3 regions of the Priestia sp. KCTC 13724 genome follow, and region 1 is predicted to be linked to each of the others. Evidence: riboswitches for the same ligand, from Rfam matches in the RefSeq annotation. Region 1 holds a riboswitch; each other region holds the start of a gene.
The links. Region 1 has a riboswitch for S-adenosylmethionine ahead of AC1UFB_RS01045 (YezD family protein). Riboswitches for the same ligand answer to the same signal wherever they lie in the genome.

Region 1 (5,563 bases):
AAATAATATGTTTCAAATTTATCTTTTTGCGTACGATTTACAAGTACAATTGGACCTGCCACATATACATTTGGACGTTCAAATAATTTACGCACTCCCGGATGAGCTAGCTCTGCCGTACGGTAAACATGCTCTGCTTCTTTTTCCTTATTAGGCTTATACGTCTCAGATACTGTTAAAACACCGTAAACCACACCATCTTGAACAAGCTTAACTTGATCTCCTCCTTGTAGCTCATGTGCTTTTTCTTCTGTAACAGGAAGAGTAATTGGAATACTCCATACTGTCCCGTCAGCTAACCTCATTCCTTCCACAACAGCTTCATAATCACGCTGTCCTAAGAAGCCTGTAATAGGGCTGTATCCACCAATTCCAATTAACTCTAAATCACTTAATGCAATATTATCTAATTCAATCTCTTTCGTAACACCTGTATAATCATAATCAGGTTGATATAAATTAACTAACTCTCCACCATGTGCTTGAATCGAACTCATTCTAAACTCCTCCTCAATGAATAACTAATATTTATCTTTAAGCAGTCATCTTTTGGTTTTCTTGTTTTTGTTTTGTTGTTTTAATTAAACTAAGAATGCCATAAGTTGCAATACAACCGCTTATCAATACCACAAACGCATAAAAATCTGTTTCAACCACTAATTTCACTAAACCGTAAGAGATAACGAGAGAAAAAACCGGCGATACAACCCATACCTTTAACATCTGAACAATGACCTGTCTTTGATCAGATGTAAAACCAGATTTAGCTGCCCCTATTCCAATGATAGAAGATGTTGTAACCTGAGTTAAAGGGACAGGGAGTCCAAATACGGAAGCTGCGGTAACAAGCGACGCACCTGTTCCAGAAATAATACACCCTTCACCCACCGTGAAATCCGTGATTTTCTTCCCATTTGTCTCAATTACTCGATCTCCTAAAAGTAATGCACCAACCGCAACGGCTAACCCACCTGCTATAACGCCAGTTGATGTACTGATCATACCAGCTCCAACAAGCGGGCCTACGGCGTTTGCTACGTTGTTCATACCGGCTGAAAAAGCTTCAAAAAAACCGGTAGCTATTACTAAAACTGCAAGTGGCTTTTTCCACTTTTGCTGAGTAGGCGTTTTTTTCTTTTTTAATAACCACCCACATACAAAGGCAATTACAAACGAAATAATCGGTACAATAACCCAAAAGCTCATAACAATTAATAGCTTTTGTATATAAACAGATTGATAGGCAATCCCAACACCTACAACTGATCCTACTGTCACTTCACTAGTTGATAGTGGTATTCCAATTAAATTAGCAAAGAATAATGATAGAGTGGCAGAAGCTAAAATAACGATAACTAGCTCCACCGTTAGAATACTTTCTGGGATAATACCAGAACCAATGGTTTTAACAACTTCTCCTCCACCGATAACAGCACCTAGTAAAATACCTAGTGCACATATAACTAATGCCACTTTGCGATGCTTAATGGCACCTGAACCGTAAGAGACTCCCATAGCAGCAGCTGCACCACTTGCGCCAATATTCATCGCAAAAAAGAGGGCGATTGCAAAAGCAATGTAAACAAGCATAAATTTTCAGCTCTTTCATTTAAGATTCATGTAAGCCACATTCCACTTTCTTAGTACCTGCCCATCTTCCAGATCGTAAATCTTCCATGTTATAGGCAGGTAGCGTACAGGGCTCACATCCAATGCTTGGATACCCTTGATCGTGAAGTTTGTTATACGGCAAGTTATGCTTATATACATATCGCCAAATTTCTTTCCAAGACCAATGAATTAATGGGCAAACTTTAATCTTTTTGAATTTCTCGTCCTTATTAAAAAACTCTGTTTTACTTCTTGATTCAGATTGTTCTCTTCTTAACCCTGAAATCCAAGCATCATACGGAGCAAGTGATTCTTTTAAAGGAATAATCTTGCGAATTTGACAGCATAGGTTAGGCTCAGTTTTCCAAAGTTCATCTCCATGCTTTTCAGCTTGCTCTTTTAGCGATAGGTTAGGCTTTTTCATTTGGATACGTAAATCTGGAAACCTCTCTTTAATTGCTTCAATGACTTCGTACGTCTCTTTAAAATGAACACCTGTGTCTAAAAAAACAATGTGAGCATCTTTTTTCACTTTTGAAATTAAATCAATTAATACAATTCCTTCAATTCCAAAGCTAGATGCGTAAATAAGAGAATCACCATAATGGTTATATGCCCACTCTAATGCCTTTAAAGCTCCCTTTGTTTCATCTTGCTCATCAAAAGTCGGAAATTGATTTGGCCAATTTTCATACGTATATACACTCATGATTTTCACTCCAATACTTTGTTATCCAATCAAAAAAGACGGTTTTACCCCCATAATGAAGGATAAAACCGCCTCTAGTTTGTCTAGTCAGCTATTTATTTAATTCTTATTTTTTCATTTTTCTCGAGTTGAACTACTTTCCCGTCTTGAACCACAAGCGTGATTGAGCCAAACTTCATGTCGCTTAACATTTTTTCTACGCTTGCAAAAACAGAATTTAAGTCAGAGTTTTGTGCCATCACAGTCCCTCCTTATTTGTTAACAATATATTCAACAGGCTTCTGTTTTTTCATGAAAAATAAAAAGTCTTCCACATCTGAAAGACTGATTAGGCAACAAATTCACCTTATCTTTCAAAATGAAAATCATTTTGTTGGAGTTAGCACCTTGCACAACATGCAGGTTGCTGGGTTTCAAAGGGCCAGTTCCCTCCACCACTCTGGATAAGTATTTTTTAAAAATTTTAGCATATTTAGAATATTTGTCAACAGCAAAAATAATTTATCCGATAAGAAAACTATACTTTAAATTAACAGAAATATCTATTATTTTTTCATTATATGAGCAATTTTTTTGGGCGTCACTCTTAATTCACACCGTTATAGTATAGATTTATGTCTTTCGTACACATTAAAACATAATAATTATTTTAGATTGGAGCTATGTTCAATGATGGAAAGTCACTCTTTTCAATTAGATGATGTAATTAAACAAAGTTTACACAATCATTTAAGTCAAATAGCAGCGGAAGCAATCAAAATTCAGCAACATCTAGAAAGCAGTGACCACTGTGTTTTATGTGATTTTGAAGACTTAAGAAAATTATTTCAAAGCGTACAGTCCACAGCTGCATCCTATTATTTAAGACACTACTTGTCTCCTTACACCCACGAATACGCAGCTCTTTCACTCGCGATACATAGTTTATCTGAGAAACATCATGGAGCTTTAATGGTTATTGAGAGAAATGACTCAGTGGAGCACTTAATTCAAAAAGGAATTCCTATTCACGCTCCAGTTACGTCTACGCTCGTTGAAACAGTTTTTTATCCTGGAAATCCATTACATGATGGTGCCATTGTGATTAGAAACAATCAAATTATTTCGGCTGCTAATGTTTTACCACTGTCCACAAAAGTACTGCAAAAGAAGCTTGGAACACGCCACCGTGCAGCTCTTGGTATGTCTGAACAGTGCGACGCACTTATTTTAGTTGTATCAGAAGAAAGCGGTCGAATATCTTTTGCTTTAGAAGGTAGCTTATATCCAATCCATTCCAGCAAAAACATCCTGTAAGCGACTACAACTGTCTGACATCATATCTTATAGTTATAAAAAAGAGATTACACGATAAAAAAAACTTATTACAGGTTGCCTTTTATACGTCTAACGCGCTATAATCACTAATGTCAGAAAACCTTACACATTTTAAAAAAGCATCATTAAAATGACTCTTTTTATGAACAGCTAAGGTTAATCGTTAATTAAGGGAGAGAACTTTTAGGATGGAAACCATATCGACTCTATTCAGCAGCTTTGTGGATGAAGCCAATAATTTTTTATGGACTTATATATTAATTGCGCTTCTTTTATTAGTTGGATTATATTTTACAATTCGTACAAAATTCGTTCAGTTTAGTCAGTTCAAAGAAATGGTTCGCTTGTTAGGTGAAGGCGCTAAAACAGACGGAAGCGATAAAAAAGGAATTACCTCCTTTCAAGCTTTTGCTATTAGTACAGCAGCTCGTGTAGGTACTGGGAACCTTGCTGGTGTTGCTTCTGCAATTGCTCTTGGGGGCCCTGGAGCAGTGTTTTGGATGTGGGTTGTTGCTTTAGTTGGATCAGCATCAGCTTTTATTGAAAGCACCCTTGCTCAAGTATATAAAGTAAAAGACAAAGACGGTTTTCGTGGTGGTCCTGCTTACTACATGGAAAAAGGTTTAAACAAACGCTGGATGGGTGTTTTATTTTCCATCTTAATTACAATCTCATTCGGATTAGTATTTAACTCTGTACAAGCTAATACTATTTCACTTGCTTTTGAAGAAGCTTTTGGCGTTAATCGCTTAATTGTTGGTGTTGTTGTTACAGCCATTGTAGGTGTTCTCATTTTTGGTGGTATTAAACGAGTAGCTAAAGCATCAGAGTTAATTGTAGTAGTAATGGCAGTTGTATATATTGGACTAGCATTAGTTGTTTTAGCTATTAATATTACAGAAATTCCACATATGATCGCATTAATTATAAAAAGCGCTTTTGGATTTGAAGAAGCATTTGCCGGTGCCATCGGTGCTGCCATCATGAATGGTATCAAACGCGGATTATTCTCCAACGAAGCTGGTATGGGTAGTGCACCTAACGCAGCCGCAGCGGCATCTGTCAGTCACCCAGCTAAGCAAGGTTTCATTCAAGCTCTGGCCGTCTTTAACGATACGCTAATCATCTGTAGTTGTACTGCATTTATCGTGTTATTATCTGGTGCGTATGCAACGCCTGGACTTGAAGGAATTCAATTGACTCAAGTTGCGTTAAGTACACATATCGGTGGATGGGCTGTTCAATTCATTGCTATCATTTTATTTATGTTTGCATTTAGCTCGTTAGTAGCTAACTATTATTATGGAGAAACAAACATTGAATTTTTAACATCAAACAAAATCTGGTTAAACCTTTATCGATTCGGGGTTATCTTAATGGTATTGTTTGGTTCAGTTGCAAGCTTAGGCGTTGTTTGGGGACTTGCAGACTTATTTATGGCCCTAATGGCAATTACAAACCTAATTGCAATTGTTTTACTAGGAAAAGTTGCAATTGCAGTCTTAAACGATTACTTGTCTCAGCGTAAAGCAGGAAAAGATCCTGTTTTCTACAAAGATTCTGTTAAAGGCTTAGAGAATTTAGATTTCTGGGAACGCTCTCGAGAAATTGATAAATAATAAAGGAGCAGCTATTATGCTGCTTTTTTATTTGACTGTATTTGACCGAAAATTTAAACTATTATACAGAAACTAATTCAGAAAAGGTGATAATTATGGCAATTCTAGGATTTGGGCACGTAGGTATTCAGGTAAAAAATATTCAAGAGTCAATAACATTTTATACAGAAATTGTTGGGTTAGAATTACTAGAAACGTTTCCACATACAGATCCGTCCTTGAAGCTAGCTTTCTTAGGAATAGACAACAATAGCATTGTTGAATTAATTGAAGGATACAACCCTTCACTACCTTCAGAAGGAAAAGT
Region 2 (5,563 bases), on a different contig from region 1:
TTTGTTTACCACAGCTCATTAAAGTGAAGGTTAAAATACAAATAGTGATGATGGACAGCAGCCATTTTATTTTTCGCATGGTATTTCCTCCTAACGTTAAAATAAGATTGTAAATCAATTATGATGAAACATAGTAATAGGCCAATATGTGGAGTAGGATTGATAGCGTGACTTTTTCTACAATAATATATGATAATGGATAAAATAGTGTGAACGTCTGGTTAAAAACGATTGAATGATAAGGAGGGTTTTTTATGAAGGACGGAACTATTATTAGTCAATATCCTTTTCCATCTCCCAATCCACGCATTTCGTTGTCAATTGTGACGTATATGTGTCAAGGTTTAAAAATTAAGGGGATGTTAGCGGAACCAAAAGAAGAAGGTACATATGATGGATTTTTATATTTAAGAGGTGGCATAAAAAATGTAGGTACTGTGAGACCAGGGAGGCTAATTCAATTCGCATCTCAAGGATTCATTGTAATGGCTCCATTTTATCGAGGGAATCAAGGTGGAGAAGGAAACGAAGATTTTGGGGGAGATGATCGTTACGATGCTTTTGCAGCTTATGACTTACTTGTCAATTACCCTCGAGTTCATCAAGACCGAATCCATGTATTTGGTTTTTCACGAGGAGGCGTAATGGCTTTGTTTACTGCCATTGAAAAAAGTTCAGCACGTTCGCTTGTTTTATGGGGAGGGGTAACGGATATGATTCTTACCTATGAAGAGCGAACAGATTTAAGGCGTATGATGAAAAGGGTCATTGGTGGGACACCTTCGAAATATCCAGACAGGTATGAATGGCGTTCACCGCTAACTCAGGCATATAAGCTAAGTATACCGACATTGTTAATACATGGAAAAGAAGATGCAAACGTGTCAATTGAGCATGCATATCAATTAGAGAAAATGCTGAGTGAACATGGGAAGCCCGTGGAAAGCTGGTACTTTGATGGATTTCCTCATGCGTTTCCTCCGAAGCAAAACCGAGAGACAGTGAAAAATTTAACTGAATGGATGAAAACAAAATAAAAGATATGCCAGCATAGAAAAAGCATTGTACAATAGAGGAAAAGAAAGGGAGGTAAGAAGGATGGGAATGCCACTAGAATTAAATACGATGATTGTTACAAAAGGAAATGAGAAGCGAGTAGTAGATAATGTATTTCAAATTGAAAAAAAAGGCTACCGCTTATACCCTCTTGAGGTTCCGCTTAGTATTCATAAAACGAAGAATGGTGAACGCGTTGGGACAGGTATTATTAAAAAGCTTGAGTTAGAGCAAAATAAAACCGTTGTCACATACGAGTTAATAAAGCTACACTCCACAAACTAAAAAAAGCCGGAATTAAAATTCCGGCTTTTCATTATTTTGAAATAATCGGTCCGCCCATTTGTGAAATTTCTGGAGCTACATTTGCAAAGCGCTCAAAGTTCTTTGTGAACTTTTGTGCTAATTGATGAGCTTTTTCTTCATATAAATTTGCATTCTTCCATGCTTTTACTGGTTGAAGTACTTCATCAGGGACACCAGGAACATGTGCAGGAATCTCAAGTCCAAAGATAGGATCTTGAACTGTATCTACGCTAATGAGTTCTCCTTCTAACGCTGCTTGAACCATTGCGCGTGTGTAAACTAGCTTCATTCGCTCTCCAACACCATACTCTCCACCAGTCCATCCCGTATTCACAAGATAAACATTTACGTTATGCTCATCAATTTTTTTACCTAGCATTTTAGCATAGGCTGTAGGTGGAAGAGGTAAGAATGGTTCACCAAAACAAGTAGAGAACGTCGCCTGTGGCGCAGTAATTCCGCGCTCTGTTCCCGCAAGTTTACTTGTATACCCACTTAAGAAATGATACATTGCTTGTTCTTTTGTTAGTTTGCTAATTGGAGGTAAAACTCCAAATGCGTCTGCTGTTAAGAAAACAATTGCCGTAGGATGTCCTGCAACGCTCGGTAAGATTGTGTTATCAATTGCTTGAATTGGATAAGCAGCACGAGTGTTTTCTGTTAAGCTATTATCATTATAGTCTGCAATTCTAGTATTCGAGTTAATCACAACATTTTCTAAAACTGTTCCAAATCGAATGGCATTAAAAATTTGAGGCTCTTTTTCTTTTGATAGTTGAATGCATTTTGCATAACAACCGCCTTCAATGTTAAATACGCCTGTACTAGACCAACCGTGCTCATCGTCACCAATTAGTCTTCTGGTAGCGTCAGCTGATAATGTTGTTTTTCCGGTGCCAGATAGTCCAAAGAATAGTGCAACATCACCTTCTTTGCCAACATTAGCTGAGCAGTGCATAGGAAGTATGTTATTTTGAGGAAGTAGGAAATTCATTACTGAGAAAATAGATTTTTTCATTTCGCCTGCATATTCCGTTCCACCAATTAATACAACTCTTCGTTCAAATGAAATAATAATAAATGTCTCTGAATTTGTCCCATCAATGTCTGGAACAGCTTTAAAAGTAGGAGCAGATACAATTGAGAATGATTCAGCATCACTTTTTAGCTTCGTGTCTTCTGGACGAATAAATAGTTGGTGAGCAAACAAATTATGCCATGCGTATTCATTTACGACTTGGATTGGAAGCTGATATTTATCATCGGCGCCCGCATAGCCGTTAAACACAAATAGCTCATTTTGTTCTTTTAAATGTTCTAATACTTTTTTATAAAGCGCGTCAAATCGTTCAGATGAAAACGGTTGATTCACATCTCCCCATTCAACAGTATGAGATGTTAAGGAATCGCTTACAATGAATTTATCGTGTGGGGAACGCCCCGTATATTTTCCTGTTTCAACTTGAATAGCACCTGTAGAAGTCAATACGCCTTCTTGTCGCTCTAAAATCTTTTCGACTAATTGAGAAACAGATAGTTGGTGATTCACTTTTTCAGATTCCAGGAGATTGGCTAATTCAATAGACATATTAACAGTACTCATGTGCACTACCTTCCTTTTTTTAAAATGATGTTTAAATGTACAATTAGTATAACACATTACTTTAAATAGTCTATACTATTCGAATGAAAATGTTAAAATGTTGCGAAAATTTTTTGTTTTAGAGAGCATAAAACGTTTTTGTGAGATGATCTTACTAGTGAAAGGTTTCTGTAAATAATAGGGGAGGAAAATACAACCTTTAAGTGATTTTCATAGGAATGTTATTGACATAACAGAGCATTTTCCTGTATGATATGTCCTTGAACGGATACTCTCTTATCCCGAGCTGGTGGAGGGACAGGCCCTATGAAACCCAGCAACCATCACCCATTTCCATAGAGGTGATAAGGTGCTAACCTGATGCAAGGGAATAAACCTTGATCGATAAGAGTGAAAGGCTTATGCAGAACTTGATACCTTTCCTCGATACAAGGAAAGGTTTTTTATATTGAAAAAATGTAAATGAACCACAATAAGGGAATGAGTACCGTATCACAATGTATCATATTTAAAGGAGGAAAACCGATGTCAACACAACGTCGTCTGTTTACGTCAGAATCTGTTACAGAGGGACATCCAGATAAAATTTGTGACCAAATTTCTGACTCAATTCTTGATGCTATTTTAGCTGAAGATCCAAATGCTCGTGTTGCTTGTGAAACAAGCGTAACAACTGGTTTAGTATTAGTAAGTGGTGAAATCACAACATCTACTTATGTAGATATTCAAAAAACAGTACGTGATACAATCAAAGAAATTGGTTATACGCGTGCAAAATATGGTTTTGATGCGGATACTTGTGGAGTAATCACAGCAATCGGTGAGCAATCTCCAGATATCGCTGCTGGTGTAGACCAAGCGTTAGAAGCTCGTGAAGGTTCAATGTCTGATGAAGAAATTGAAGCAATCGGAGCTGGTGACCAAGGTTTAATGTTTGGCTACGCTTGTAATGAAACAAAAGAATTAATGCCGTTACCAATTTCTTTAGCTCATAAGTTAGCGCGTCGCTTAACAGAAGTGCGTAAAGAAGAAATTTTACCTTACCTTCGTCCAGATGGTAAAACGCAAGTAACGGTTGAATATGATGAAAACAATCAACCAGTTCGTGTTGATACAATCGTTATCTCAACTCAGCATCATCCAGAAGTAACGTTAGAGCAAATTCAACGTAACTTAAAAGAATATGTAATCAATCCAGTTGTTCCACAAGAATTAATCGATGAGAACACGAAGTACTTCATTAACCCAACAGGACGTTTTGTAATTGGTGGTCCTCAAGGTGATGCAGGATTAACAGGTCGTAAAATTATCGTTGATACTTATGGTGGATATGCTCGTCACGGTGGTGGCGCATTCTCTGGTAAAGATGCAACAAAAGTTGACCGCTCAGCAGCATATGCAGCACGCTACGTTGCGAAAAATATTGTAGCTGCAGGATTAGCTGATCGTTGTGAAGTTCAGCTTGCATATGCCATTGGTGTAGCTCAGCCAGTTTCAATCTCTATTGATACATTTGGAACAGGTAAAGTAACTGAAGAAGTATTAGTTGAAGTAGTACGTAACAACTTTGATCTTCGTCCAGCTGGTATCATTAAAATGCTTGATTTAAGACGCCCAATTTATAAGCAAACAGCAGCATACGGTCACTTTGGTCGTACTGATGTTGAGCTTCCTTGGGAGTTCACTGATAAAGCAGAAGCTTTAAAAACTGAAGCTTTAGCTAAATAAAAAAAGAGGCTGGGACATAAGTAATTCAGCCAATGATAAACCTGAACGATTGAGAGTTTCTCACTTTTAATCGTTCAGGTTTTTTGTTGATTGTGAAAACAATGTTGGAAACAGGGTGGAATGGAGCGTAGGACACTCGACTCCTGCGGGAAAGAGAGGGAAAACTGAGATCCCGCAGCGCAGCGAGGAAGCTCAGGTTCCTCCCCGCGGAAAGCGAGTGGCCGTAGCGCAATAGAACGAACGTGTTGGGACAAACCAAAAAGATTGGAACAGCTATTGTTCGTCTCTTAGAAGCAATCATTTTGTTATGTCCCAAACTCTTTTTTATTGAACAAATTCTAACCCATTGTTTGATTTAGTAGTGACTGCTTCATAGCGAAGCAGTAATTGGTCAAAAATAGAATCCCAAGATTGCGTAAGAGCATAGCGACGAGCAGCGTCTCCAAACCTTAGTCGAAGCTGGGAGGACTCTAACAAAGTACAAATGGATTCAATAAATTCTTCAAGTGAATTCGGGGTGCAGAGGTAGCCATTCTTCTCATTGCTAACAATATGTTTTACTCCCCCTGCATTAGCAGCAATGACAGGCGTACCGCAGGACAATGCTTCTAATACAACGTTACCAAAGGTCTCCGTTTCAGAAGGAAATATGAATAGGTCGGAAGCTGCATATAGTTTAGCTAAATGCTCATGTTCTAAGAAGTCGATGAATGTAATGGATTCACCCGCTTCTTGCTGCAGCGCCTCCTTGCTAGGCCCACCTCCAACAATAAGCCACTGTACTTGGTGGCGTAAATGGTCGGGAAGTAAGCGAGATAGCTTTAATAAAAATGCTACGTTTTTTCAGGAGATAAACGTCCAACATATGTT
Region 3 (5,563 bases), on a different contig from region 1:
TCGTTATATGCTCGTTCTGCTTCTTCATAGCTTGTGTATATCGCATCATCATCTGATAATAAGTGATACGACTCATGTAAAAGCAGCGCAACGTCGCTGTTATTTTCAGGATGCTGAACTACTTCTCCCTGCGTAATATTGGCTACGTTTGCCGTATGAGGATTTCGATAGATCACAAAAACTTGGTCCCCAACATGATATTCTTTTTTCATTATGTCACCTTCTCTATTTCAGCTTTATTTCTATAGTGTCCGCACATAGTGACTTTATAATGGTGCTTTTTTACACTGTCTGACGTTCAATAAGCTTAAAAGGAAGTTCAATGTATTGAAGACTTTTATCAAGCACAAGTTTAAATAAATGCTCCCCCATTTCAAAAAGTGGTAGCTGAATAGTAGTAATGTCTAAATAAGCTGTTAACGGATGATTATCAAACCCAATAATCGCAATGTCTTTGGGCACTGATAAACCTTCTTTCTTACAGCGAGTTATAACTCCTACTGCAAGCTGATCATTGGTAACAAGCAATCCTGTTGGCCGGTCGTCCATTGCAAGCAAACGATCTACAATCATATCTCCATCTGTTATGTATAAGCAATCTGTGAATACCCACTCTTCTCGTATCGGTTCTTGCAACCTCTTCATAAAATCACCGTAAGCATTAGCTCGCTGTTCACTGTTTGTACCACTCATCCTGCCTACGCAGTAACCAATTTTCTGATGTCCGTGCTCATGCAGGTAAGATAGGGCTTTTTCAAAAGCTGCGTAATGATTAACGTACACGGACGACACCTTTTTAGCTTTTCCGTCTTCGCATACAACAACAGGGCCATACGATTGATACTCGCTAAGAACACTCCAATCATTTGCTCTAGAGCAAATGATGACACCATCTACCTGCTTGGTTTTCAACATATGAAGTGCTTCAATTTCCTTCTTTACATCGTAAGCTGTTTGGCACAATACAAGCTGACAGTGAGCGCTAAGTGCTTGCTTTGAAACCCCTTCAAGTATGACGCTAAAGTATGGGTGATTAATAAATGGAAGAACAACTGCAATCCGATTAGTCTTTCCTTTTGATAAAGTAACCGCATTGCTATTTTGCTCATAGTTGAGCTCATCCACGACTGCTTGTACACGCTCTCGCTTCTCTTCGCTTACATAAGGGTGATTGTTCAAAACTCGCGATACGGTAGAAACGGATACCCCAGCTTTCTTTGCAATATCTCGAATATTTACCATTTTTCTCTCCTTTTGCTCTTGTTCTGAAACGCGTTTCATCATTTATGCTGTTTTTATTATAACGAAAGGTGGTCATAAATGATGCTTGGATTGGTTATTTTATTTGTTTTATGCGGAGTTGAACTTTTACTAGCTATGGTAGCTTTAAAGCAAAAACCAGATTTATGGAAGGAGGTTGAATTCGAAGATTTTTATGATTTTTACGATTCAAAAAAGCGATAGAAACCTATCGCTTTTTCTAATTATTTATGTACAACCTCTTCAGTGATTGATCGACCTTTTGTCTGATCTATATCTAACCATTGCCACTCTTCATGTAGGCAAATCCTTCCGTCTGGCAAAACCTCCGGTGTAGAAAAGCATGTGCCTCCGCGAATTTCATAAGCTATGTTAACATGCTGATAGCGGAATGTAAGACAGCTCTTTTCGTCTATAGTCCCAACTAACGTCCCGTATAAAACGTCTCCACCTTCATACGTTGCGTGAATAATTCTGCCTTCTTGCTCATAGCGAAAGGTCGTATGAGAAGATACTTCACCGTTATCCGTATTCTGTACAGAGCGAAACACTCGATTCCTAAAACAAATCATCCTTTCACCTCTTTTTCAATATTCTAACATTTTAACTCTAAAAAAAGATGACATCAACCCTTCTTTCCGGTTGATGTCACCTAATGAAATGATGAAATTAAGCTATTTGTTTTTTAGCAGGTTGTTTATGAGTAAGCTTTGGATAATTAAAGACAATCGCTAAAATTCCAAATATCGCTGTTAAGATTGGATAAAATGCGAATGGCATTAGTTCAACTGAGGATACTTTTGCAAATTCTGATGCAATTAGCATTTGCGCTCCATATGGAACAAGTCCCTGCACGCTACATGAAAATAAGTCAAGTATACTTGCTGACTTACGGTTATCGATTTCGTATTCATCTGCAATCTCTTTTGCTAAAGACCCGACCGTAATAATTGAAATTGTGTTATTAGCTGTCGAAAGATTTGTCGCGCTTACTAATCCAGCAATACTAAACTCTGCGCCTTTTCTTGTTTTAATATTACGTGTTAATAGCCCAAGCAAGAAATGGATCCCTCCATTATACTTAATAAGTTCAACGACTCCACCAATTAAGATGCTGAGAATAATGAGTTCAGCCATACCGCCAATTCCTGTTGTAATAGCTTTTGCAAAGGTTGCTAGCGTATAGCTTCCGTCTGCCAATCCAATAATTCCAGCTACAACAATACCCCCTGTTAAAATTGCTAACACATTTAATCCAAGCAATGCTGCAACCAGCACTCCTATATAAGGAAGCATTTTTACAAAGCTAAAACTTTCAACATCTACATTAGAATTATTTCCAAGCGTCATTACTAATAAAAGAACCATTGTAATAATTGCTGCTGGTAATACAATTAGAAAATTCACTTTAAATTTATCGTTCATTTTTGTTTTTTGCGTACGAACCGCAGCAATTGTTGTATCAGAAATAATGGATAAATTATCTCCAAACATTGCACCGCCGATAACGGCTGCTACGGCTAGTGCTGCAGAAATATCCGTTTCAGCACTTACTCCAACTGCAATTGGTGTTAGAGCCGCAATGGTACCAGTAGAAGTACCCATCGCAAGTGAGATAAAAGCACCGATAAAGAATAATCCAACAACAAGCAAGCTTTGTGGCAAAACAGATAAAGCAAGGTTAACCGTTGAATCAACCGCTCCCATGCCGCTTGCTACTTCTGAAAAAGCGCCCGCCAGAATAAAGATAAAGACCATAATCATCAAGTCCGGATGACCTGCGCCTTTAGCAAAACGCTCAACCTTCGCATTTAGCGTTTCTTTCCGGTTCATCGATAAGGCAACGATAGCCGCTACAATAATTGCTACAAGTACAGGAAGCTTATAAAAATCACCTGTAATAATCCCCGAGCCTACAAACAAAGCTAGAAATACTCCTAGCGGCAGCAGTGCCCAACCGTTTTCTTTTTGTTTTCCCATGTTTACACCTCTTTGCATAAATAAAAGACCTCTTCATCAAGAAGAGGCCCTCTTATAATTCTTTATAAGAATACGCTCTTCTCATCTTTCAAACAAAATTGTTTGCTGGATTTGGCACCGCACTCTGTGAGTCAGTTGCCGAGACATCATCGGGCCAGTCCCTCCGTCTCTCTTGATAAGAAGTATAATATTTTTTAAATTTATTATTCAAAATTAACTCTTAACTACTTTAATATCTTTTACTTTCCTTGTCAAACACTATTGTAGAAAAACAAAAAGAAAGAAAATTCAAATATCAATTCGCTACGTCTCGCTTTAAGAAAAACAGCCAAGCCGTTCCAACAAAGAAGAGTAGATGAGCTATAATAATCAATAGAGAAAACGGTAGGGTCATCCCAGGGAAATACGTTTGATTTCCATCCATATATTGACTAAGGTTGGTGTTAGCAAACAGTAAAATAATTCCCCACTGTACTTGAAACTCAGATAAAATTCCAGCAAGCATTTTTGCTCCTACTCCAACAACAATGCCAAGACCAACTGCTAATGCACTATTTCTGAATACCGACGATAGCATAAACGCAAAAGCAACCATCATAAAGGTTTCAAGATATGAAACACCATATGCAATCCAGATACCTTGTCCTTCTTGACCATTAAAAGCTCCTCCTGAAAAGAAAATAATCCCCCAAATGATTGAAAATAAAAAGAAGGCAGCCAAATAGTACAAGCTAATAAAAATGCTAGTCAGGTATTTGGATAAAAGAATAGTTGAGCGACTCTTAGGACGAATTAATAGAAGTTTAATCGTTCCTTTTTCAAATTCAGATGCAACAATCGATCCAGCAGCGGCTACAGCAAAAAATTGGACAATAATTAAAAAGTTTGAAGTGAAAGCAACAAAGCCTGGCAACGTTTCTGTAATTCCAGCATTTGTTGTAATAGCTCTCATTATAAGAGCCATTCCAAGCGTTAAGACAGCGATTGCCAGAAATACGACTTTCGTGCTTTTTTTCATAAACCACTTCATATGTTCATTTTGTATTAAATTAAGCATTGAAATCTCCTCCCGTAACAGACATAAACGATTGTTCTAGCGATTCATAAATTGGAGTAATTTGGTATACTTCAATGCCTTCTTCCACTAGAAGTTTATTAATAGCAGCAGCCTCTTTCGGTTGAGCTTGTACAGAAAACTGCTTTTCTTTTATTGCACAAGTGTAGCCTTGATTTGATAGCAGATTTTCTGCTTTTTCTACAGCATCAACTGCAAATACAATCGTTAGGTTCTCTTCTGTATTACGCTTAGCTAATTCTTGAACAGATAGCAGTCTGCCGTCTTGAATAATCCCTACGCGATCACACAAGGCTTCCACTTCTTTCAACAAATGGCTAGCAATAAGAATTGAAATTCCTTCTTCTTTGCACAACCGCTTTAAATATGTTTTAAATTCAATCATTCCTGCTGGATCCAAGCCGTTAGTAGGCTCATCTAGTAGCAGTAGTGACGGTTTATGTAGAATAGCTTGTGCAACTCCGAGGCGCTGACGCATTCCGAGTGAATAAGTCTTTACCGGTTGGTGAATGCTTTTTTCTAACCTTGTTAGCTCGACCACTTCATCGATTCGATTTGCAGACACACCGTGCATTCGTGCAAAATGCTTTAAATTTTGATAACCTGTCAAATATCCATAAAACTCCGGGTTTTCAATGATTGCACCAATTGATTTGACAGCTTCATTAAATTGTTTGCGCTGGTCATGATTGTTAATGGTAACGTCTCCTGTTGAACTTACTAAACCTACAACTGCTCGAATAAGCGTAGTTTTACCCGAACCGTTTGGACCTAGTAACCCAAAGATTTCTCCTTTTCGCACAGACAATGATACGTTATCCAAAATAATTTTATTGCCAATCTTTTTCGTGACGTTATGAACCTGTAGTACCTCTCTCTCTGACATAATGTTCATCCTCTCTTCTATGTAATCCGTCTTTTATTTTTCCTTGTTTTGAGGTATTTGTCTAGATTAAAACAAACCATTCGTTTATTTTTCATTTTTTTGGTAAGCTATACGTATATATATTTTTTTATAAAGGGGATGCCGTTATGGAATTAGTCGTTTATTTAGCAGGACAAATTCATGATAATTGGAGAGACGATATCAAAAAGCAAGCGGAGGACTTAAAGCTTCCAATTACGTTTGTAGGACCGATGACGGACCATGATCGCTCGGATAATATCGGCGAAGTCATTTTAGGTAAACAAGACTCAGCTATTTTAAAAGATGAAGCCGCTTCAGCTTTTAACAACTTGCGCACAGAA

Region 2: another riboswitch for S-adenosylmethionine. It lies ahead of metK (methionine adenosyltransferase); the one in region 1 lies ahead of AC1UFB_RS01045 (YezD family protein).
Region 3: another riboswitch for S-adenosylmethionine. It lies ahead of AC1UFB_RS03050 (Na+/H+ antiporter NhaC family protein); the one in region 1 lies ahead of AC1UFB_RS01045 (YezD family protein).

What each region holds. Positions count from the first base shown of each region.
Region 1 covers NZ_JBXDLD010000007.1:9,750-15,312, reverse strand. Annotated here, with positions in the region: gene sat (sulfate adenylyltransferase) at 1-497, opposite strand, end outside; gene AC1UFB_RS01055 (inorganic phosphate transporter) at 535-1,590, opposite strand; gene AC1UFB_RS01050 (phosphoadenylyl-sulfate reductase) at 1,610-2,320, opposite strand; gene AC1UFB_RS01045 (YezD family protein) at 2,416-2,559, opposite strand; SAM riboswitch class I at 2,664-2,770, opposite strand; gene cdaS (sporulation-specific diadenylate cyclase CdaS) at 2,993-3,616, shown strand; gene AC1UFB_RS01035 (alanine/glycine:cation symporter family protein) at 3,826-5,256, shown strand; gene AC1UFB_RS01030 (VOC family protein) at 5,352-5,563, shown strand, end outside.
Region 2 covers NZ_JBXDLD010000057.1:37,057-42,619, forward strand. Annotated here, with positions in the region: gene AC1UFB_RS08710 (ABC transporter substrate-binding protein) at 1-79, opposite strand, end outside; gene AC1UFB_RS08715 (alpha/beta hydrolase family protein) at 255-1,037, shown strand; gene AC1UFB_RS08720 (DUF2584 domain-containing protein) at 1,099-1,341, shown strand; gene pckA (phosphoenolpyruvate carboxykinase (ATP)) at 1,373-2,965, opposite strand; SAM riboswitch class I at 3,239-3,356, shown strand; gene metK (methionine adenosyltransferase) at 3,491-4,693, shown strand; partial or broken gene AC1UFB_RS08735 (glycosyltransferase) at 5,018-5,476, opposite strand; gene AC1UFB_RS08740 (glycosyltransferase) at 5,527-5,563, opposite strand, start outside.
Region 3 covers NZ_JBXDLD010000019.1:4,961-10,523, forward strand. Annotated here, with positions in the region: gene AC1UFB_RS03030 (transcriptional regulator SplA domain-containing protein) at 1-212, opposite strand, end outside; gene AC1UFB_RS03035 (LacI family DNA-binding transcriptional regulator) at 283-1,242, opposite strand; gene AC1UFB_RS03040 (hypothetical protein) at 1,321-1,464, shown strand; gene AC1UFB_RS03045 (avidin-fold protein) at 1,485-1,832, opposite strand; gene AC1UFB_RS03050 (Na+/H+ antiporter NhaC family protein) at 1,930-3,240, opposite strand; SAM riboswitch class I at 3,319-3,422, opposite strand; gene AC1UFB_RS03055 (ABC transporter permease) at 3,536-4,297, opposite strand; gene AC1UFB_RS03060 (ABC transporter ATP-binding protein) at 4,290-5,201, opposite strand; gene AC1UFB_RS03065 (YtoQ family protein) at 5,348-5,563, shown strand, end outside.